Regions from separate parts of the Mesorhizobium sp. B2-4-13 genome, predicted to be linked through region 2. Evidence: riboswitches for the same ligand, from Rfam matches in the RefSeq annotation. Region 2 holds a riboswitch; each other region holds the start of a gene.
The links. Region 2 has a riboswitch for cobalamin ahead of bluB (5,6-dimethylbenzimidazole synthase). Riboswitches for the same ligand answer to the same signal wherever they lie in the genome.
Positions count from the first base shown of each region.

Region 1: linked by a shared signal. The riboswitch ahead of FJ936_RS12250 (DUF1636 family protein) and the one ahead of bluB (5,6-dimethylbenzimidazole synthase) in region 2 are both predicted to bind cobalamin.
Region 3: linked by a shared signal. The riboswitch ahead of FJ936_RS17305 (DUF1636 family protein) and the one ahead of bluB (5,6-dimethylbenzimidazole synthase) in region 2 are both predicted to bind cobalamin.

Region 1 is NZ_VFVB01000004.1:61,375-68,697, forward strand. It holds gene cobG (precorrin-3B synthase) at 1-463, opposite strand, end outside; gene FJ936_RS12240 (cobaltochelatase subunit CobN) at 460-3,999, opposite strand; gene cobW (cobalamin biosynthesis protein CobW) at 4,019-5,056, opposite strand; gene FJ936_RS12250 (DUF1636 family protein) at 5,053-5,487, opposite strand; cobalamin riboswitch at 5,525-5,732, opposite strand; gene FJ936_RS12255 (winged helix-turn-helix domain-containing protein) at 5,762-6,961, opposite strand; gene FJ936_RS12260 (NADH-quinone oxidoreductase subunit A) at 7,297-7,323, shown strand, end outside.
Region 2 is NZ_VFVB01000003.1:753,324-760,646, reverse strand. It holds gene FJ936_RS11670 (pirin family protein) at 1-435, opposite strand, end outside; gene FJ936_RS11665 (DUF2277 domain-containing protein) at 475-741, opposite strand; gene FJ936_RS11660 (exodeoxyribonuclease VII small subunit) at 834-1,085, opposite strand; gene FJ936_RS11655 (histone deacetylase family protein) at 1,089-2,015, opposite strand; cobalamin riboswitch at 2,194-2,377, shown strand; partial or broken gene bluB (5,6-dimethylbenzimidazole synthase) at 2,380-3,054, shown strand; gene FJ936_RS11645 (hypothetical protein) at 3,171-4,154, opposite strand; gene FJ936_RS11640 (TetR/AcrR family transcriptional regulator) at 4,244-4,852, opposite strand; gene FJ936_RS11635 (MFS transporter) at 4,973-6,193, shown strand; gene ribB (3,4-dihydroxy-2-butanone-4-phosphate synthase) at 6,213-7,313, opposite strand.
Region 3 is NZ_VFVB01000006.1:13,425-20,747, forward strand. It holds gene FJ936_RS17285 (substrate-binding domain-containing protein) at 1-99, opposite strand, end outside; gene FJ936_RS17290 (sugar phosphate isomerase/epimerase) at 197-1,102, opposite strand; gene FJ936_RS17295 (Gfo/Idh/MocA family oxidoreductase) at 1,105-2,136, opposite strand; gene FJ936_RS17300 (LacI family DNA-binding transcriptional regulator) at 2,306-3,331, shown strand; cobalamin riboswitch at 3,396-3,603, shown strand; gene FJ936_RS17305 (DUF1636 family protein) at 3,744-4,112, shown strand; gene FJ936_RS17310 (ABC transporter ATP-binding protein) at 4,109-4,897, shown strand; gene FJ936_RS17315 (ABC transporter substrate-binding protein) at 4,943-5,890, shown strand; gene FJ936_RS17320 (iron ABC transporter permease) at 5,890-6,939, shown strand; gene FJ936_RS17325 (MarR family transcriptional regulator) at 7,096-7,323, shown strand, end outside.

The sequences.
Region 1 (7,323 bases), on a different contig from region 2:
CGGCCGTCACCGCATCCAGAGTCAGCTGCCCGCCGCCGTCGACGACCACCGAAACCTTCGGCCCCAGCCTTGGTGCCAGTCCGGCATCTTCGATCGCCGCCATGATCCGCTCAGCCATCGCCCGGGGATCCGCAATCTCGTGTGGGTCGATACCCGCCAGCGGGCCGGTCTCGACCGGTACGCCGGTGCGCACCGCGATGCCCAGCGCATCGACCTCCGCCGCCAGCAACGCGGCACTTTCCGTTGTCAGGCCGCGGATCTGCAGGCTGCCGCGGGCCGTCACTTCCATGATGCCGTTGCCGTGCCGCGAGGCGGACTCAGCCAGGGCGATCAAGAGCTTCGGGGACAACCCTCCGGAAGATGGGCCTCCAGCGACCGGGTTGAGCCGCACCAGCAGGCCGTCGCCTGTCTGCATCGGTGCGGACAGAGCAGGGCAGGCGCCACGGCGCGAGAAGGCGTTCATGCCGCGACCCCGAGCGCGTTGGCCTCGGCGATCAGCGCGGCGAGATCGTCGTCGATGGAATTGCGCAAGGGATGCCAGAGGCCGCGCCGCCGCGCCGACAGGAAGCGCTCGGCAATGACTTTGGCGGCAGCGGGATTTTCGCGCAGGATAAAGGCGCGGACGTCCGCGTCGCCAAGATAGGCATCGTGCACAGCCTGGATCAGCGCGCCTGAAATCGCATGGGTGGTCTCGGCGAAGCCGACCAGCCGGTCGACGGTTTCGGCGAATTCCGAGGCGCCGCGCGGGCCGTGGCGCATCTGGCCCGATATGAAACGTGAATTGACCGCACGGGCGCGCACCACGCGCGAGACCGCCTCGGCGACCGATCGCGGTTTCGGCCTCTGCGGATCCGTGGTGTCGAGCACGATGACGTCGGCGTTCCTGCCAAGTGTGGCCAAGGCGGCCGAGAAGCCGCCGATGAAAGCGACGTCGGCGGAGCCTTCGAGAATGTCGCGGCCGGGGTCGTCGCCGGTGTGGACGAGAAGATCGGCCTCGGCGATGCGGCCTTCAAACGCTCCAGGTGCCGAGACGCCTTCGCCGCCGGCACCGCCATAGGCATGCGAGGTCGCGTCGAGATAGGCGCGGCCGATCTCTTCGCGCGCCGTCCAGTCGCCACTCGACAGCATGTCTTCGACGCCGGCGCCGTACGTGCCGGGCGAAGTGCCGAAGATCCGTGGGCTGACCTTGCCGTCGGCGCGGGTTTTGGCGGCGAGCGGGTTTTCCGAATCGTCCTCGTCGCGCGCGGCAACGGCCTTGGCGGCGGCGTCGATCAGCGCGATCTGGGTCGGGAACATGTCGCGGAACAGACCTGATATACGCCAGGTGACGTCGACACGCGGGCGGCCGAGCGCCGCCGGGGGCAGTACCTCGATGCCGGTGACGCGGCCGGTGGCAGTGTCCCATTGCGGTCGGCAGCCCATCAAGGCCAGGCCCTGCGCGATCTCCTCGCCGCCGGTGCGCAGCGAAGCCGAGCCCCAGAGATCGATCACCAGCGAACGCGGCCAGTCGCCATGCGACTGCGTGTAGCCGCGCACCACTTCTTCCGCCGCGGCTTTGCCAAGATCATATGCGGTGGGCGTCGGCATGGTGCGCGGATCCGAGGTGAACAGGTTGCGGCCAGTGGGCAAAACATCGGAACGACCGCGCGCGGGTGCGCCGGCCGGGCCCGCCTTGACGTGACGGCCATCGAGCGCCGCGAGCAGGGAGGCTTTCTCGGCGTTCGCGCTTTGCAGGCGCACGGAGTCTGATTCGTCGTTGGGGACGCGGCCGTAGATGTGCAGCCCGTCCTTGATGGCGAAATCCTTGAGGTCGCAGAGCCAGGCGTCGATGCGGCGCAGCGCTTCGTCGGGCGCGTCGGTCTTGGCGACGCCGGCTTCCGAGGCAAGGCCGGTCTTTTGCGCGGTTTCGACAATCAGCCTGGCGAGCCGGTCCCGGCGACGGCGGTCGAGCCCGTCGGCCTGAGCGTATTCGTCGACCAGTCGCTCGAGCTCGTGCTGGTCCTCGTCCAGCCCTGCGCCTGCAAGCGGCGGCGGCAAATGGCCAAGCGTGACGGCGGCGATGCGCCGTTTGGCCTGCGCTGCTTCGCCGGGGTTGGAGACGATGAAGGGATAGATGACGGGTAATGCGCCGGTGACGATCTCGGGAAAGCAGGTTTGCGACAGCGCGACGGTCTTGCCGGGCAGCCATTCCAGCGTGCCGTGGGCGCCGACATGGACGAGAGCGTGAACCCCGAGCGATTTGCGCAGCCACAGGCCAAAGGCGATCAGGGCATGGCGCGGCGGGAGGGTCGGGTCGTGGTAGTCGGCGCGACGGTCGGCCGAGCGGCCCCGGTCGGGGGCGAGTGCCACGGTGATATTGCCGAAATGCGCGGCGCGGAAGGGGAAATTCTTTTCGATAGCATGGCGAGGCTGGCGTTCTGTCACGCCCCCCTCTGTCCTGCCGGACATCTCCCCCTCTAGGGGGGAGATTGGCAGTTCGCAGGCCGACGTTCCTTCTGCAATGTTGGTAGTTGGCGAAAGCCGCGACGCAAGTTCGATCTCCCCACCAGAGGGGGAGATGTCCGGCAGGACAGAGGGGGGCGCCTCGCGCAAACCTGTCCCCTCTGCGTTTCCCCAAGCGGCTTCTACCGCGGCGATTGCTGCGAGCGGCAACTCCTTCGAGAAGCTCAAATACTCCTGTAGGGCCAATCCGTCGTTGCTATGCTCCAGCAAATCCAGCAATTCACGCGGCGTTTGCGGAATCCCGTCAACGGCATAGCCCTGTTCGCTCAAGTCGTGCAGCATGGCCAGCACGCTGGACGGCACGTCCAGCCCGACCGCATAGCCGGTGCGGCCAGGGGCGCTGGGATAATCGGGAATGAGGATCGCGAGCTTGCGCTCCTCCCGTCTTGTCTCCCGCAGCCGGATGAAAGCCGCGACTCGACCCGCCACTTGCTCCACCCGATCCAGTTCCGGGCGGTTCGCCAACGCACGATGGCCAAGCGCCGGATCGATATCGCTCTCGGCCTTAAAGGAAATGGCGCCGGCGAGGATGCGGCCGTCGAGTTCGGGCAGCACGACATGCATGGCAAGGTCGGCGGGCGCCAGGCCGCGCTGGTTGTTTTCCCAGATGTCACGGCGCGTGGTGGCGACGATGACCTGGAAGACGGGCGCGCCGGCGCGGTCGAACAGGGTTTCGACGCCGGGCTCGGCGCCGGAAGCGAACGCGGTCGCGGTGACGATCGCGGCGGGTTTCAGCGATGCGATGGCATTTTCGACGAACGCCAGCGACACCGGATCCTTCAGACTGGAAACGAAGATCGGCACTGGCGCCAATCCCCTGGAGCGCAAAGCCTCGGCCAGCGCATCGATCGGGGCGACATCGGCGGCAAGCAGCATCGATCGGTAGAAGAGAATCGGGATAATGGGAGTGCCGCTATTGGAACCGGCCGGCTCCTCCGCGACCCCCAATCCAGCCTGATAGTAACCGGCCTTCGGCACCCTGACCGGGTTGGCGACGGGCGCATCCTGTCCAGCCAAGCCTGCCAGCCTGTGCACCAGCGCGCCCATATTGGCCGGGCCGCCCTCGTGGAAATAGCCGAGCAGGCCGTCCAGTTCGGCGCGCCGCAGCGTCGAGGCTTCGACCAGCCTAAGATCCTCGTCGTGGCTTTCGCCGGGAAGCAGCGCCAGTTTGATGCCGCGTTCGCGGGCAATCACCGCCAGTTGGTCGCAGCCATAGCGCCACCAGTCGTAGCCGCCGAGGATGCGCACCAGGATGATTTTGGCGTGGCGGGCGACGCTGTCTATCCAGAGGTCGACGGACATGGGATGGCGCAGGTCGCGCAGTGCGGCCAAGCGCATAGAGGGCAGGCGACCGGCATCGGCCTTCCACGCCGCAGCCAGTCCGGCGAGATCGCTGTCGGTGAAGGACAGGGCCACGATATCCGCTGGCGTCTGCCTGAGATCGACAGGCTCGGCGAGGTCGTCGAGCGAGGCGGAGGTCGTGGTGAGGATGTGCATCGTGGCCCGGGCCTGAAAATCAGCCGGCGAGGATACGTTCGATCGCCGGGCGGTTCAGCCCCTTGAGGCCAATAACGACGAGCCGCGAGCGGCGGTCGTCCCCAGCGGTCCAGGCGCGGTCATAGTAATGATTGACGCGCGGGCCGACGGCTTGCAGCAGGAGCCGCATAGGTTTGCCGCCGACCTCGACGAAGCCTTTCACGCGCAGCACGTTTTCCTGTTCGGCGGCCGCGGCGACGCGCTTTGCCAGCTCGTCGGGATTGGCGATCGAGGGAATGTCGACGATGAACGTGTCGAAGTCGTCATGCTCGTGATCGAATGCGCCGTCATGGTGGGACTTGCGGTTCTCGATGTCGTCCTCGACGGCGAGACCGAGCCCGAGCAGCACCGAGGGATCGACCTTGCCATGAGACGTCGGCACGATCTTCACGGCGCGGGCGGAGTGTTCGTTGACGATGGCCTTGGCGCGAGCCGAGCCGGCGGCGTCCATTAGGTCGCTCTTCGACAGGATGATTAGGTCGGCGCAGGCGATCTGGTCCTCGAACACTTCCTCGACCGGATCGTCATGGTCGAGGCTCTGGTCCTGCGCGCGCTGCGCCTGCAGGGCGTCCATGTCATTGGCGACGCGGCCTTCCGCCAGTGCGGGACCGTCGACCACGGCGATGACGCCATCGACCGTTACGCGGCTCTTCACCGTCGGCCACTGGAAAGCCTGGACCAGCGGTTTGGGCAGAGCGAGGCCCGAGGTTTCGATCAGGATATGGTCGACCTTCGGCGTCAGCGACAGGATCTTGTCGAGCGCCGGCACAAAATCGTCGGCCACGGTGCAGCAGATGCAGCCATTGGCCAGTTCGACGATGTTTTCCTCTGGGCAGGTGTCGATGCCGCATCCCTTGAGGATCTCGCCGTCGATGCCGATGTCGCCGAACTCGTTGACGATGATGGCGATCCGCTTGCCGCCGGCGTTTTCCAGGAGATGGCGGACCAGCGTCGTCTTGCCGGCGCCGAGGAAGCCGGTGACGACGGTGCAGGGAACGCGGGACAGAGATGTTGTCATGATCGATCTTTCAGCATGTCGAGGGGAGGGATGCGGGCAACGAGGCCGCGCTTGAGGCTATCGGGTCTGCCTCGCCAGGGAATGAGGCCGTCGTTCGAGGTGGCGAAGAGTTTCGCGCCGGTGACGAGATCGGCGCCGCTGGTCGTGGTCAGATCGCCGAACACATAGCTCCAGCAGCCGTCGCGCAGGACCGCGGCGCTCAGGCGGCGCTTGCAATTGCCGAGGCATTCGACCGTGCGGATGCGAATCTTCTCGCCCGAGGCGGCTTGGCGCGTATCTTCGGCCAAAAGTTCGCCGGCCCGGGGATGGGCGTCGGAGCCGGTCTCGTCGCGACAGGAAGCGCAGACAATGACCGTGATGCCGGCCAGGGGATGATCCCCGCCGGACGAAATGTCGGTTGTTTCAGCCGAAAAACTGCTGTCGCGATCCACATCAGGCTCCTTGCCCGGAAAACCCGCCAGGCGATCGGATTCTTGCATTCCAGACGGCAGGTCTCCTGGCTCGCGGGTCATCGCCTTGGGTAGCCGCCTTCCCGGGACAATCCCAGTGGCTTTCGGCCTTGGCTCTTCGCTCACAGTTGCGGGGACAGCCGCGGATTTGGGATCTTCAATCCCGCACCGCATTCCCTCTTGGCTCCTCCCTTTGCCGAGAGGAGACCGTCTGGATGGGATTTAGGCTCTTGCGGGCAGTGGTGTCAACGCGAGCTTACGACACCGCGATGTCGGACAGCGCCGGGCCGAGATCGCCGGCAGGCGTTATTTCCATCCGCTCGAGGCCAAGCCAGCCCTGCATCTGCTTCAATTCCTCGAAGAGTTGAGCCGCAGTCTCCGCCGGTGCATTGGCCTGCGCATAGGCCGCATGGACACGCAGGACACTGGCCGGCCGGTCAGCCTTGAGGTCGACGCGCGCCACGATCCTGTCGCCGAGCAGGAAAGGCAGGACATAGTAGCCGTATTGGCGCTTGTCGGCCGGCGTGTAGATTTCGATGCGGTAATGGAAGTCGAACAGCCGCTCCGAGCGCGAACGCTCGAAGACGACCGGATCGAACGGCGCCAGCAGAGCGCGGGCCTCGATCTTGCGCGGGATACGGGCGTCCTTGTGAAGGTAAGCCGGCTTGTCCCAGCCCTCGACACGGACCGGCAGCAAGTCGCCGAGTTCGACCAGTTCCTCCAGCCGGCCTTTCATGTCGGCCGGCGAGAGCCGAAAATAATCGCGCAGGTCGCCTGATGTCGCCACGCCATGGGCACGGGCGGAAATGCGCAGCAATTCGCGGTGCGCGTCCTCAGGCGTCGGTACCGGCAGATCGAGGATCGCCTGCGGCAGCACGCGCTCCGGCAGGTCGTAAAAGCGCTCGAAGCCGCGCCGGTGCGCGGTGGTGATGCGCCCGGCCCAGAACAGCCATTCGAAGGCGTGCTTGGCATGGCTCCAACCCCACCAGCCACCGGAGCCTTTCTGGCCTTCGAGCGCCGAAGCGGCGATCGGCCCGCGCGCGACGACCTCGCGGTAGATCTCTTCTATATAGGCGGCGTGCTCGCGGCCCCATTTGGCCAGCCCCAGATACATTTCATCGCCTTGCTCGGCGCGCTGCATGCGCCAGCGCATCAGTGGGTAGGTCTCGACCGGCAGGAACGAGGCTTCATGCGCCCAATATTCGAAGACGGTGCGCTTGCGCGTTACGGCGGCGTTGTCGAGCAAAGCGAGGGGATAGGGGCCGAGACGCGAATAGAGCGGCATGTAATGAGCGCGCACCACCGCACTGACGGAATCGATCTGCAACAGGCCGGTGCGGGACAGAACGCGGGCGAAATGGCGGCGGTCCGGCGTGCCGGCGGGGCGGGGATCGAGAAATCCCTGGGCGGCGAGGGCGATGCGCCGGGCGGCGGCAAGCGAGATCTTTTCCTTCATGCGTATGCGTCCCTGATGGACCTGTCTGGCGTCATTGCCCGGCGTGATTCCCGTCCATGCTAGCAGGGTTTTGGCGGCAACCCTGTCAGGAGACAAAAGTGGAGTTAAAAGCGAAGGAAATCAAACAGGAGCGGATGGGACCAGTTTCTCCCGGAATGCCGTCCAGCTCGGTGTTTTGAACAAGGTTTGACTTGCTTCGCTGGAAGTGCTGCGCTAACCCTCGCCGCGTTGCAGCATAGGCCCCTTAAAACGGTTCAGCGGTTAATCTGTCACGCTTCCGCATTAAGGTTCGGTGCTGTAGTCAAAGTGGATTGGCGCCAACGGAAAGCCGCTGCATGAACGCACTTCTCAGTTCGTACCTG
Region 2 (7,323 bases):
CTTGCCGTCCGGCAGAGCCAACCAGGTCTGCAGGCCGGAGATCGACATCGGCGCGCCGCGCAATTCCTGCGGCGTGCGCTCGGAGTGGACGATGCCGCGACCGGCCGTCATCAGGTTCACGTCGCCGGGTTGAATGACCATTTCGGTGCCGAGCGAATCGCGGTGCCTGATCTTGCCGTCGAACAGATAGGTCACGGTCGACAGGCCGATATGCGGGTGGGGACGGACATCGAGCGCCTGGCCCGCGCGCATGATCGCGGGACCCATTCGATCGAAGAAGATGAACGGCCCGACCAGGCGCCGCTTGGCGGTCGGCAAGGCGCGACGCACCTCGAAACCGCCAATGTCCTTGGCGTTGGGGATAACCATCAGCTCGATCTGGTCGCTGGCGAAGGCATCGCCGGCCTCAGGGTCCTTGCCGGGGAAGAAGCTCATGAACTCTCCTCGTCAGCGGTCAGTGGGCGCTTGGGCATATCAGGCGAACCGGATCGCCGCTTTCGCTTTTAATTTGGCCGCCACCTCTTCGCGATTGCGAGGATGCTGGTGGGTTTCGAGGGAATCGAGCAATTCGCGTGCGGATGCCGCGATGGCTTCGACCGCATGATCGAACACATGCTGGTTCTTGGCAGAAGGCCGCGTCGTGCCGCTCAGCTTGCGGACAAACTGCAGTGCCGCGTCGCGGACTTCGTCGTTGGTTGCCGGCGGATCAAAATTGAACAGGGTCTTGATGTTTCTGCACATCGCTTCCGTATCTCCTCTTGTCCGTTTCAATCGGGACGAACTGTATCCTCAATGATGATCGTGTCCAAAAACCGGTAAGGCTGCTCCGGACCTCAGTCCGCGTCGAGCGGCTCGGTTCCAACCGGCTTGCCGTCGCGCGACAGCCTGATCTTCTCGACCTTGTCCTCGGCGGCCTTCAGCAGCCGGTCGCAATGAACCTTCAGCGCCTCCCCGCGCTCGTAAATCCGGATCGACTGGTCGAGCGGCACGTCGCCACGCTCCAGATCATCGACGATCTTCTCCAGTGCGTCGAGTGCCTGTTCAAAGCTCATCGCCTTGACGTCTTCGTTGATCTCACCGGTCATCATTCATCCTTTCATCAGTCGCCCGACATGGGCGGCGACCGAAAATGCCAATCCCTGCAGATCGTAGCCGCCCTCGAGCAGGCTGACGAGCCGGTTGCCGCCGTGGATTGCGGCGCGCTGCATCAGCTGGCCGGTCGCCCAGTCGAAATCGTCCTCGGTCAGATTGATTTTCGCCAGCGGGTCGCGATGGTGCGCGTCGAAGCCGGCCGAAACGATAATCAGATCCGGCGCGAAATTGTCGAGTGCCGGCAGCACGCGCGACAGGAACGCATCGCGAAACACCTCGCTGCCCGTCCGAGGCGCCAGCGGCGCATTGACGATGTTGCCGGCGCCGGTCTCACTCTTCGCGCCCGTGCCGGGATAAAGCGGCATCTGGTGCGTCGAGCAATAGAGCACCGAGGGATCGTCCCAGAAAATATCCTGCGTGCCGTTGCCGTGGTGCACGTCCCAGTCGACGACCGCGACACGCTCGGCGCCGTGCTTCTTCTGCGCATGGCGCGCTGCGATTGCCGCCGTGTTGAAGAAGCAGAAGCCCATGGCCGTGGTCTTTTCGGCATGGTGGCCGGGCGGACGGGCGGCGACGAAAACGTTGTCGGCGCGGCCCGCAAAGACGTCGTCGACGGCAGCATTGGCGGCACCGATCGCCGTAATCACCGCTTGCCAGCTTTTCGGGCTGGCGGTGGTGTCGGCGTCGATGCGGGCAATGCCTTCGTCGGGGATGGCGGCGCGGACACGCGCGACGAAATCGGCGGGATGCGCGTAGAGGATGGTCGCCTCGTCGCCGTGCGGTGCCTCGACGCGGTCAAGCGTGGCAAAAGCTTCGTCGTCGAGCACGCGCTCGATGGCGCGCAGGCGGTCGGGCCGCTCGGGGTGACCGGGCGGCGTGATGTGTTCGAGAAAGATCGGGTGCGTGTAGAGACGGGTGGCCATGCCCCCTATCTAGTGCCCCGGCGTCGTGATGGCCATGCGTTGCGGCTTGATCGCTGGGGAAAATCGAACCTGCGTCCATTCATGTCGCTGCGGGCATTGGCGGCGCCGGCCCTTCGGCGTAAGGTCGCAACCACTGCCTGGTGCCCGCCGGGCTGTTTGTTTTAGCGACATTCTGCGACGCCAAGTGATTCCACTTGGCTGCAAATGCCTTGGCGGGAGAATCGGGAACACGGTTGAACTCCGTGGCGTGCCCAACGCTGTGAGGGGGACCGCGCCGGTAAAATGCCACTGTCGATGACGGGAAGGCACCGGACGCGGGTTGATCCCGAGCCAGAAGACCGGCCTGGCAGGCATCGTCATCCGCATGGTCAGGCGGATGACATCGATTGCAATCGCAAGGGGACAAGCGATGCCGGAAGCTATGACCGCTCCAATGGGCGATGGATTTGACCAGATTGCGCGCGACGCTGTTTACCGCGCCATGTTTACGCGGCGCGACGTCCGCAGCCATTTTACATCGGAAGCGATCGACGACGAAGTGCTGGCGCGGCTGCTGCTTGCCGCCCATCACGCGCCATCGGTCGGCTTCATGCAACCCTGGAACTTCATCGTCATTCGCGATGCCGCGCGGCGGGCGGAAGTGCGCGACCTGTTCCTGGCCGCGCGAGAACGGGAACTGCCTGAAATCGAGGCAGAACGGCAGGCGCTCTACCGCAAGCTTAAGCTGGAAGGCATTTGCGAAAGCGCGCTCAACATCTGCATCACCTGCGACCGCGAGCGCTCGAAAGGCTCGCCGCTGGGGCGCTGGCACAATCCGGAGATGGATCTCTACAGCACGGTCTGCGCGGTGCAGAATTTTTGGCTGGCGGCACGCGCCGAGGGCGTCGGCGTCGGCTGGGTCAGCATCATCGAGGCGCAAGCGCTGAAAAGCTTGCTGGGTATTCCCGATCAAGTGACGCCGATCGCCTATCTCTGCGTCGGCCGCGTTTCCGAATTCGCACCGAAGCCGGATCTCGAAACACACGGCTGGGGCCGGCGGCTGCCGTTGCCCGAGCTTATCATGAGCGAGACTTTTCGCGGACAAGGCGAAGCGCCGCTCAAATCAGCAGTGGCGCGCCTCGGCACCGTCGCCGGTGCGCCGGCGAGGCCGGTTGATCAGCTCGTCGCGCCGGCAGTGCCCCACCGTGAGCCACCGAAAGAAGCCAGTGCCCTGTCCTTGAGTTCCCTGAACTTCGACGAGGCTTCGGCCAGCCTGGCGTCCCAGGCGGCATCGGGCACCTGACCCTCGATGGTCTTGAAATAGACCTGCATCAGGCAGGCAATGGCGAACGGCTCGATGAAGGCCGCCTTGAAAGCCCAGGCAAAGACGATTGCCAGCACGAAAGCCCAGCCGGCGAGCTGCCCGGGCATGACGTAAAGAATAGCGGCTGCCGGAGCCAGCATCAGCAGGAAAATCACGAACGACACGCCCCACATGATGACCCCTAGCCAGACGGCATTCTTGACCATGGTCTTGCCGTTCTGGGCGTAGAGCACAACGCCTTGGCGCGCGGTTTCGAACGGCGAGGACGAACTGTTGCGGATGTTGTAGCCGAGAATGATCTCGTCGACATAGGTCAGCGACAGGCGAATCACCGTGTTGAGGAACGAAACCAGGCCGCTCAGGCCAGGAATGGGCAGGAAGGCCGCGATGCCGCCGAGCAGGCCGGTGATGGCGCGTATGGCGCCCTTGACCAATTGGTCGACGACGAAAAGGATGTTGGCCTCGGCAAAACGCTCGGTCACGACCTCTTTCGCGTAGGCGATCTGGTTCTGGCCATTGGGAATATCATGGCCCTCGATCAGATGCACCATGACGGCGATATGGCCCGCCTTGACGACGTAGAGGATGTATTCGCGGATCCAGTGGACGGCGATCGAGACGATGCCGAAACCGACCACGCCGCCCCACATCGCAAAAGACAATGGTCCGTCGGGATCGGTGGAAATATGGCCGACGCCATAGCCGACGGAGGCGCCGGTGCCGGTGGCCACGATGTAGGCCAGGGTGATCCCAAAATAGATGATCATGCGAAAGACAATGAAAGGCCAGGTCCGCATCATGATGGACACCGACCTGCCGATATCGAAATCCCACATGCCCGAATCTCCCCTCAGAGATGGCTGCGGAGGATGCGCTCAAACCGGCTATTGTCAATTGCAGGCAGTGGCGGGACTGCCATGGTGGTTCATCTTGAAAGCGCTTCCGGCTTTTTCAGCAGGCCTTCGAGCAATTGCTTGAACGCGGCCACCACCATCTTCGATGTCGCTTCGGGATCTTGCGAATTGGCGATGCGCTGCGCGGCCTGGCTGCTCGCCCCATTGATCAGCCGCGCTGCCGACTCCGGGTCGACGCCGGGGACGACCACCCCTTCCCGCTGCAGCGCTGTCAGATGATCGGTCATTGAACCGACGCAGGCATTGGCATTCGACCACAGTGCCGGATCGCCCAGCACAGCCGGACCATCCCGGAACATGATGCGCTGGATTTCCGGCTCCAGCGCCATTTCGATATAGGTGGTGCATTCGTCGACGAAATGCTGCCAGCGGGTCGGCGCCCGCGACGCGACCTCATTCACCCGGGCCGCCATTTCCGCGTCGATTTCGGCGATAACCGCCTCAAGCAGTCCCTTCTTGTCGCCGAAGTGATGATAAAGGGCGCCGCGCGTCAGCCCGGCCGACGCGGTGAAATCATCCATCGACGCTTCGGCATAGCCGATGGTGCCGAAAGCCTGGCGCGCCGCGGCGATCAGCTTGGCGCGTGTCTCGGCGATCATCTCCTTGCGCGGTCGATGCATGCTTCTGGCCTTACTTACATACGCTCCGTATGCCAATTGACATACGCGACGTATGCTCTATTTAACACTTATACGTCTCGTATGTAATTGTCGAATCGCCCCTTGTCGAGGAACAGGATCATGCAAAACCCCTATTCGGAAATCTTTCGCGCTCCCGGAGCCACGGGCTTTGCCGCCGCCGGCTTCATGGCGCGCCTGCCGATCGCCATGGCGCCGATCGGCATCGTGGCGATGCTGTCGCAGACGCGTGGCGAATACTGGCTGGCGGGTGCGGTTTCGGCGACATTCGCCTTGGCCAATGCCTTCCTGGCGCCGCAGATATCGAGGTTGGTCGACCGCCTCGGCCAGACGCGGGTTGTCGTACCCACCACCATCATCTCCGTGCTCGCATTCGCGGCCCTGATCGCATCGGCCAATCAAGGCTGGCCGGTATGGACGCTGTTCGCGTCGGCACTGCTGGCCGCGGCGATGCCAAGCATGCCGGCCATGGTGCGGGCGCGCTGGACCGAGATTTTCCGGGGCCGGTCCGAGATGAACACCGCCTTCGCCTTCGAGTCGGCGGCGGACGAACTGGTCTATATCGCCGGCGCATCGCTGTCTGTGGGCCTCAGCGCCGCGCTGTTCCCGGAAGCGGGCGTGCTCGTCAGCACGCTGTTCCTCGCCTTGGGCTCGACAGCCTTCATTCTGCAGCGTTCGACCGAGCCGCAAGTGCGGCCGGTGGACCATGGCTCCAGCGGCTCGGCAATCCGCCTGGGGCCGGTCCAAATCATCACCTTCGCCATGATCTTCATCGGCGCGACCTTCGCGACGACGGAGGTGAGCACGGTGGCGATCACCAAGGAACTCGGCCAGCCGGGCACTGCCAGTCTCGTCATCGGCGTCTATGCGCTGGGCTCCTTCGTGCTCGGCATCATCATCGGCGCGCTCAACCTGAAAGCACCGCTGCAACGCCAGCTCGCCATCGCGGTTGCCTTGGTCGCGCTCGGCACACTGCTGCCGCTTACCGCCAGCACCGTGCCAGCGCTCGCGCTGACTGTCTTCATCAGTGGCGTGGCGATCTCGCCGACCTTCATCACCGCCTTCGGCCTGATCGAGCGGCATGTCCCGGAAGCGATGCTGACCGAAGGCATCACCTGGGTAACCACCGGGATCGGCATCGGCATGGCGCTGGGCTCCTTCGCCGCCGGCGCCGTGGTGGATGCATTCGGCGCCCAGAACGGATTCTGGGTCTCGGTGACGTCAGGCGCTATCGCGCTGATCACGGTGCTGCTCGGCCAGCGCAGCCTCGCCACCCACGAATGCGAGTTGGAAGGATGCGAGGCGGCAATCCCGGCCGAGTGACAGGCAGGGTTTGTCGAGATCAGAGGATCTCGGTCTTGGCGATGTGAATGCCAAAACCCTCGAGGCCGACATAGTGGCGTTCGCGCGAGGCAATCAGGTTAATGGATGAAATGCCGAGGTCCTTCAGGATCTGGGCGCCAAGGCCGATCTCGCGCCATTCGCTCTCGCGCCGGCGCGCCTCTTCATGGTCCTCGCGGTCGCCTGGCGCCGGCCGGTTGCGCTCCTGGTGGGCAACGCCGACCGAGCCTTCCCTGAGATAGACAATGACGCCGCGCTTGCGCTCGCCCATCGCCTTCATGATGCCGTCGAGCCGGTGGCTGGTTCCGAACACGTCGGTCACCACATCCTCCGAATGCAGCCGCACCGGCACCTCCTCGCCATCGCGGATGTCGCCGAAGACGATGGCGACGTGATGCATCGTGTCCCAGGGCAGCGTGTAGGTGAAGACCTGCGCCTTGCCGCCCAGCGTCTCGATGTCGGAGCAGGCGACGCGCTCGACCAGGGTCTCCTTGCGCTGCCGGTAAGCGATGAGGTCGGCGACCGATACCTGCTTGAGGCCATGCTCCTCGGCGAAAGCCGCGACCTGCGGGCCGCGCTTGACGGTGCCGTCGTCGTTGACCAGTTCCGAGATCACGCCGATCGGCGGCAGGCCGGCGAGCTTGCACAAATCGACCGCCGCCTCGGTATGACCCGAGCGCATCAAGACGCCGCCCTCGCGCGCGATGAGCGGGAAGATGTGGCCAGGGCGGACGAAATCGGAGGCGCCGACATTGCCGTTGGCGAGGTTGCGCACGGTCAGCGTGCGGTCGTCGGCCGAAATGCCTGTCGTCGTGCCATGCTTGAAGTCGACGCTGACGGTAAAGGCGGTGGTGTGAGCCGAATCATTGTCGGCCACCATCGGCGCGAGGTTCAGCCGTTTAGCCTCCTCGCGCGGCATCGGCGTGCAGACGATGCCCGACGTGTTGCGAACGATGAAGGCCATCTTCTCCGGCGTGCAATGGACGGCGGCGACGATCAGGTCGCCCTCGTTCTCGCGCCCGTCATCGTCCATGACGACGACGATCTCGCCGCGTTCGAAGGCGCGGATGGCTTCGACAATCTTCTTCTGGTCGTAAGGCATGGAACGCTCG
Region 3 (7,323 bases), on a different contig from region 2:
GAGCGCCTGCGCCGGCAAGGTGAAGATTGCGGCGGTAAGCGCCGTGGCCGCCGCCACGACGGTCGTGCGCAGAATTGTCGTCCTGATCGCGATGCTCATGCACGTTCCTCCCATTGTTTTCCTCGTCAGCCGAGGGGCCTTTGAACGATTGCTTTGGCGATGCCACTTGCGGCCGGCTCCTCCCGCCGACCGATCCTCACGCCGGATTTGGCAGGTAGCTCGCACCTCCCCGGCATAGTTTGAGATACTCCAGGGCGCGTGCCTGCCCCGTGATCTCGAGGTCGCCGCGATAGACCGGGTCGTGCCAGCCTTCGATGTCGATGGCGCCCTTGTACCCGGCCAGCCTCAGTTCACTGATCACCCGGGTCCAGTCGCTGTCGCCGAAGCCGGGCGTGCGCATCTGCACGAAAGGCAGGCGGCCGAACACGCCGTTCTCGCGGATGACGTCCCAGCGCACCGTGGCGTCCTTGCCGTGGACATGAAAGATGCGATGCGCCCATTTGCGGATCTGCGGCATCGGATCGATCAGGTAGACGAGTTGGTGGCAGGGCTCCCATTCGAGACCGAGATTGTCGTTGGGCAATTCGTTGAACATCAGCTCCCAGGCATCCGGATTGTGGGCGATGTTCCAGTCCCCGCCGGCCCAATTGCCGTCCATGGCGCAATTCTCGAAGGCGATGCGCACGCCCTTGTCGGCGGCGCGTCTGGCCAGTTCGCCCCAGACCTCGCGATAGCGCGGCAGGCTGTCGGTCAGCGGTTTCCCGCGGATGCGGCCGGTGAAGCCGCTGACCAGCGTGGTGCCGAACAGATGGGCGTTGTCGATCACCGTTTTCCAGGCCTCGAGCACGCCGCGGTCGGTGTCGCCGCTCTCGAGCGGATTGCCGAACACGCCGATCGAACTGACGGTCACGTCGGCACCGCCGATCGCCTCTTCAATCTCTCCGGCGAGCCGCGGCAGATCCTTGCCGCCGAGCGTCTGCCAGAAAAAGGGCTGGATGCTCTCGAAGCCGAGCGGCAGGATTTGCCTGATATAGGCGGCCGGGTCTTCGAGATTGGCCCGCACCATGGTGCCGATCCTGATGTCGAGAAGCGGGTTCGGCATGGTCATCCTTCCTGCGATGCGATGTTCACGCGACGACCGGTCTCGGCGCTCTCGATCGCCGCGAAGACCATGGCCAGGCTCTTGATGTTGTCCGAGCCCCGTGTCTCCGGCTCGGTGCCGGTTTCCACGGCTTGCACGAAGTCGGCAATGACGCCGAGATGCCCGCCGATACGGTCGGACGGATCGAGGGGAGGCACCGTCACCAGCCCGACCTTGTCGATCAGGCCTTCGCGCTCCGGCAGCACGACTTCCGCCTTCACCTCGTCATGGCCGTCCCAGATCAGGCTGCCGCGCTCACCGACGATACGCCAGCTGCCCTCCCAACTGGTGCGAAAGCCGTCGGCGCACCAGCTGCCCCGATAGGTGAACATCCTGTTTCGGCCGAGCCCGAAAGTGGCGCTTGCCGACGACCCTTGCCGATACCAGGAATTGGCCGGCTCCCATTCCTGGCAATAGACATCGGCCGGTTCGCCATTGACCATGTAGCGAGCGGCATCGAAGGTGTGGATCGCCATGTCGAGCAACAGCACGTGACGCATCTCTTCGCGGAAACCGCCAAAGTGCGGCGCGACGAAAAAATCCGCGTGGATGCTGGTCGGCGCGCCGATGGCGCCTGAATCCAGAAAGCGGCGGATGCGCCGGACATTGGCGACATAACGGCGGTTCTGAACGACGGCGTGGACGCGGCCGGCGCGCCGCGCGGCGTCGACGATGGCGCGGGCGTTGGCCGGACTGTCGGCGAGGGGCTTTTCCGTCAGCAGGTGACAGTGATGGGCAAAGGCCGAATTGGCCACCTCGCGGCGGGCGGCCGGAACGACCACGTCGAACACCGCATCGGCTTTGGTCTGATCCAGAATGACGTCGAGATCGGTGCCGATCGCGGCCCCGGCAAGGTCGTATTCGCGGGCTCGCTGGCGTGCCCTGTCGGCGTCGAGGTCGACGAGACCGGCAATCCTGATTTCAGGGGACTGACGGGCGGCCTCGAGCCACGTTTTGCTCATGGCTCCGCACCCGACCAGGACGACGTGCAGCATCCGGCGCTCCTCCGCCAACCCCTCCCGGTTGGCATTCACGGCCTTTCCGTAAACGTTTACGATGACACACCCGAAGGCGTAGAATGTCAACCGGATTTGTGGGCCGTTCGTCTGAGTGGCCTTGGCCGCGAGGTCCGCTAATGTTAGCGGGAACGGAAGGGGATTGGTCTTGGCATCCAGCATTCACGATCTTGCGCGTCATTTGAATATTTCGATCGGCACGGTGTCGCGCGCGCTCAATGGGCGCGCCGATGTCAATGCCGAGACGCGGCAGCGCGTGCTCGATGCGGCCCGCCTACTCAACTATTCACCCAACCAGTCGGGCAGGAACCTGCGCCGGGGCACCACCCATGCCGTCGCGTTCATGCTGCAGCCCCACCCGGGCGATCAGCAATATGGCGAGCCGTTTTTCATTCCTTTCCTGAGCGGGCTGCAAGCGGCGCTGGCCGAGCACGGGCTCGACCTGATCATCGTCATGGGCGCGCCCGCCGATTATCAGCAGGAGCGCCTGCGACGGGTCGTCGAGACACGCCGCGCCGATGCCGTGCTGCTGGCCTGGACCCGGCGTGAGGACGATCGCATCGACTATCTCAGCAGGGTCGGCTTTCCCTTTGCGACGCTCGGCCGAAGCCAGTCCGGTGACGAGACCTATCCCTCGCTCGACCTCGATTTCGAGAAGGCGGGCGCCGACGCAGTCGACCGCCTTGTTGCACGCGGCCACCGCCGCATCGCAGCCATCCGGCCGTCGCTCGACCTCAACTTCGGCTATCTGTTTCTTGATGGCTATCGCAAGGCGCTGCGGCGGCACGGCATCGACATCGATCCCGAGCTGATAGCCGACGGCTTCATCAACGAAGCCGGCGGCTACGCGGTGACGCCGCAAATCATGCGCTCGAAGGATCCGCCGACAGCGATCATCTTCAACAATGACGCGATGGCGCTCGGCGGCTGCAAGGCGCTTGCCGAGATGGGGATCATGCCCGGTCAGGGCATCGCGGTGATGGTCATCGTCGATACGCCGCTCTGCCGCTATTTCTCCCCGGCGCTGACCGCTTTCCGCCCGGCATTGGAGCCGATGGGACGGCGGCTCGGCGAAATCCTGCTCGCCTCGCTGCCCGCTTTCGCCGGGCCCACGGGGCCGCAGACCATAAGGGAGGTCTGGCCGCTGGAACTGGTCGCGCGCGACAGCGATTGACCATATGTCTGTATTGTTATAACAGAACAGAGACTGCCGCCTTGCCTCGCCGCCGCGCGCGGCCTAGGCTGCGACTCGTGATGGTCCCCAAGCCGAAAGGCGAGGGGTGAAAAGGGAACGCGGTGAGACCGATTTTGGGTCGAGGCCGCGGCTGCCCCCGCAACTGTAAACGGCGAGCAAGATCCGGAATGCCACTGGCCGGCAAGGCTGGGAAGGCAGGATTGCGCGCAGACCCGTGAGCCAGGAGACCTGCCATCACTGAGTTGACCGGACGGGGTGTGCCGGGAGGAAACGTGGACATCGGTCTTGTCGGCCGATCGGCCAACATCCTTCCGTCGCCAGTTTTGAAAGTGACGGGACGTTGGACGGCGCAATCGATCGTATACACCCCGAGCCTAAACACCAGATCATCGTGTGCACCCTTTGCCGCGAGAGGGGGACCGGCGTCAGGTCGGGCGAAGATTTGTGCGCCGAATTGCGCTCCCGCCTCTCGGCTCATCACGAGCCTGGCGTGGCGCATGGTTTCGCGGTCGAGGGCGTGGCTTGCATGGCGGGTTGCGCGCGCCCCTTGGCGGTGGCTTTCCAGGCGTTAGGCAAGGCAGCCTATCTCTTCGGGTCGATCGACGCGCAGGCCGACGTTGCCGATCTGGTGCGATTTGCCAGGCTCTACGCTTCGCTTGCCGACGGCTGGTGCAATTCCGGACAACGTCCTCCGCGCCTGGCCGGCAAGACGCTGGCCCGCATCCCTGGACCCGGCACGCTGGCGGATGGCAGTCGATGACGACGCCGCTTCTCGAGACCCGCGGCCTGGGTGCGATGGCGAATGGCCGGCACCTGGTCCATGCGGTCAGCCTTTCGGTGGCATCAGGCGACCGTCTTGCCATCATCGGCCCCAACGGCGCCGGCAAGACCACGCTGCTGCGCATGCTGTCCGGCATGCTTCGGCCGAGCTTCGGAGAGGTGAAGCTCGGCGGGCGGCGCCTGGACAGGATTTCGCCCGCCGAGCGAGCCCTGCATATCGCCGTCGTGGGCCAGACCGATCAGCCGGATCCACGGCTCGCGGTGATCGACTATGTCGAGCTTGGCCGCGTCCCGCACGCCGGCCTGAGGCGCCGCGGCGAGGAACGCGACATTGTCGTGGAGGCGCTGCGCCGGACCGGTCTCCTGCCGCTGCTTGGCCGCACGATTGGTTCGCTGTCTGGTGGTGAACGCCAGCGTGCCCAGCTTGCACGCGCCATCGCGCAGCAGCCTAAAATCCTGTTCCTCGACGAGCCGACCAACCACCTCGACCCGCGCGCTCGCGCGGAACTGCTCGACCTGGTGGCCGGCTTCGGCATGACCGTGATCGCGGTGCTGCACGACCTGACGCTGGTGGCACCGTTCGCGACCAGGGTCGCGGTGATGAACGAGGCCCGGCTGCTGGCACTGGCGCCGCCGCACGAGGCGCTGACGCAGCAGCTGATCCGCGAGATTTTCGGCGTCGACGTGTTTCGCCTGCGCCATCCCACCGAAGACCGCGAGCTGACGGTGTTCGATCATCCGAACCGCGCCGCACCACCGTCCTGATCAAACCTGCCCTCCATCCGACACAGCTCAACCAAGGAGCAATCCGTGAAACGCCTTGCCTTGTCCCTCGTCTTCTCGCTGCTGGCCTCGACGGCCTTTGCCTTCCCCGTGACGGTCGACAGCTGCGGCAAGCCACTGACCTTCGACGCGCCGCCGAAGCGGGCCGTCATCCATGATCTCAACATGGCCGAGATGGCCTTCGCGCTTAAGCTGCAGCCCTCGATCGTCGGCCTGACGGGTATCACCGGATGGTACAAGGTCGGCCCCGAATTCAAGGCCGAACAGGGGTCAATTCCCGAACTGGCGCCGAAATATCCGACGCTGGAGAATCTCGTCGCCGTCGAGCCCGACTTCTTCTTCGCCGGCTGGTACTACGGCATGAAGCCCGGCGGTGACGTGACCCCCGACACGCTCGCGCCGCACGGCATCAAGACGCTGGTGCTGACCGAAAGCTGCGTCCATCTTGACAAGAGCCGCCCGGCCGCCTCCATGGACCTGCTCTATGGCGACGTCGAAAAGCTGGGCAAGATCTTCGGTAAGGAGGCAGAAGCGAAGACGCTCGTCTCCGGCTGGAAAGCGCAACTCGCCGACATCACCGCCAAGGTCGGCAGCGTCAAGGGAACACGGGTGTTCCTGTACGATTCCGGCGAGGACAAACCGTTTACCGCGGGAAAGTTCGCCATCCCCAACGCCATGATATCGGCAGCCGGCGGCGACAACGTCATGGCCGACATGGATACGAGTTGGGGCAACACGGATTGGGAGACGGTGGCGGCACGCAATCCGCAATTCCTCATCCTGCTCGATTATCAGGACGGTGGCGGCTACAGGAAATTGCTCGAGTTCCTCAAGGCGCACCCGGCGATGAAAGAGACGGACGCGGTCAGGAACGAGTGCTTCGTCGCACTTCGTTATGCCGAGCTGACGCCAGGACCGGCCAACATCGAAGCCATCGGCAAGATCGCCAGGGCGATGCATCCGGAAGCGTTCTGATGGATCCTGCCCGAGAGCACAAACCCGGCGCGCTTTCCGGACACAAGACCTTCGCGCTGGTCATGACGGCGGGTGCGGTGGCGCTCGTCGCTCTCGCGCTGCTGTCGATCGCTTATGGCTCGACGCTGATACCTCTGACCGATGTCGTCGCGGCACTTGGCCGTGCCGTCGGGCTGGACGAGCCTGAGATATCGGGCCCGGTCGGCAAGATCGTCGTCGACCTGCGGCTGCCGCGCACGATCCTGGCGATCTGTGTCGGCGGCGGGCTCGGTATCGTCGGCGCGCTTTTGCAGACGGTGACCCGCAACGATCTTGCCGACCCCTTCCTGTTCGGACTGTCGTCGGGAGCCGCTGCCGGCGCGGTTTCCGTCATCACCATCTTTGGCGACAGCTTCGGCATCTGGACCTTGCCGGTGGCTGCGTTCACCGGCGGCATACTCGCCGCCTCCATCGTGCTTTTGCTGGTCGCGCGGGTGAGGGGGCAAGGGCCGGAACGGCTGATCCTCGCCGGCCTTGCCGTCTCTTTCATGTTCACGGCCCTGACCAATTATCTGGTCTTTGCCGGCGACCAGCGTGCGGCCCATTCAGTGCTGTTCTGGACCATGGGCGGGCTCGGGCTGGCGCGCTGGGACAATGTATGGCTGGCCGCGGTCGGCGCCGGCACCATCGCGGCCTACGGGCTATGGAATCATCGCAGGCTGGACGCCTTCCTGGCTGGTGAAAGCGCTGCCGAAAGTCTTGGCGTGCCGGTGGCGCGCATGCGCAGGTCGACATTCCTCGTGGCCGCCTTCTCGACGGCAATCCTCGTCTCGGTTGCCGGCGTCATCGGCTTTGTCGGACTGATGATCCCGCATCTGTCGCGGCCGCTGGCCGGTCCCTTGCATCTGCGCCTGATCGCAAGCAGCGCGCTGTTCGGGGCTGTGCTCCTTCTGGCAAGCGATCTTCTGGCCCGGACCTTGCTGCCGCCGCAGGAACTGCCGATCGGCATCATCACCAGCTCGCTCGGCGCGTTCTTCGTCGTTACCATGGTTGTCCGAAACCGCCTTTGACAAAGGCATCCATGCCTTTCAGGCGTTGGTGCGGACGGGTGCGGCGTTCACCCGGCGCTAACCAGGATCGAGTTGCAGGTCCGCCATACGCATTTGCCGGCTTTCATACCGAAGTGGCATCTTGAATAGTAAGCACGCTTATTATATGTATCGCTCATGGTTTCAGATGGCATCGATAGATTGGGATTTTTGATCCACGACGTGCAACGCCTGATGCGCAAGCGCTTCGAGGCGCGCGCCAGCGGGCTCGGCCTATCTTCGGCGCAATGGCGGCTTCTGGTCCGCGTTGCCAAGGAGGCGGGCGTTGCACAGGCGCGGCTCGCCGAACTGCTCGAAATCGAGCCGATCAGCGTTTCACGCCTGGTCGACCGGATGGAGGAGGGC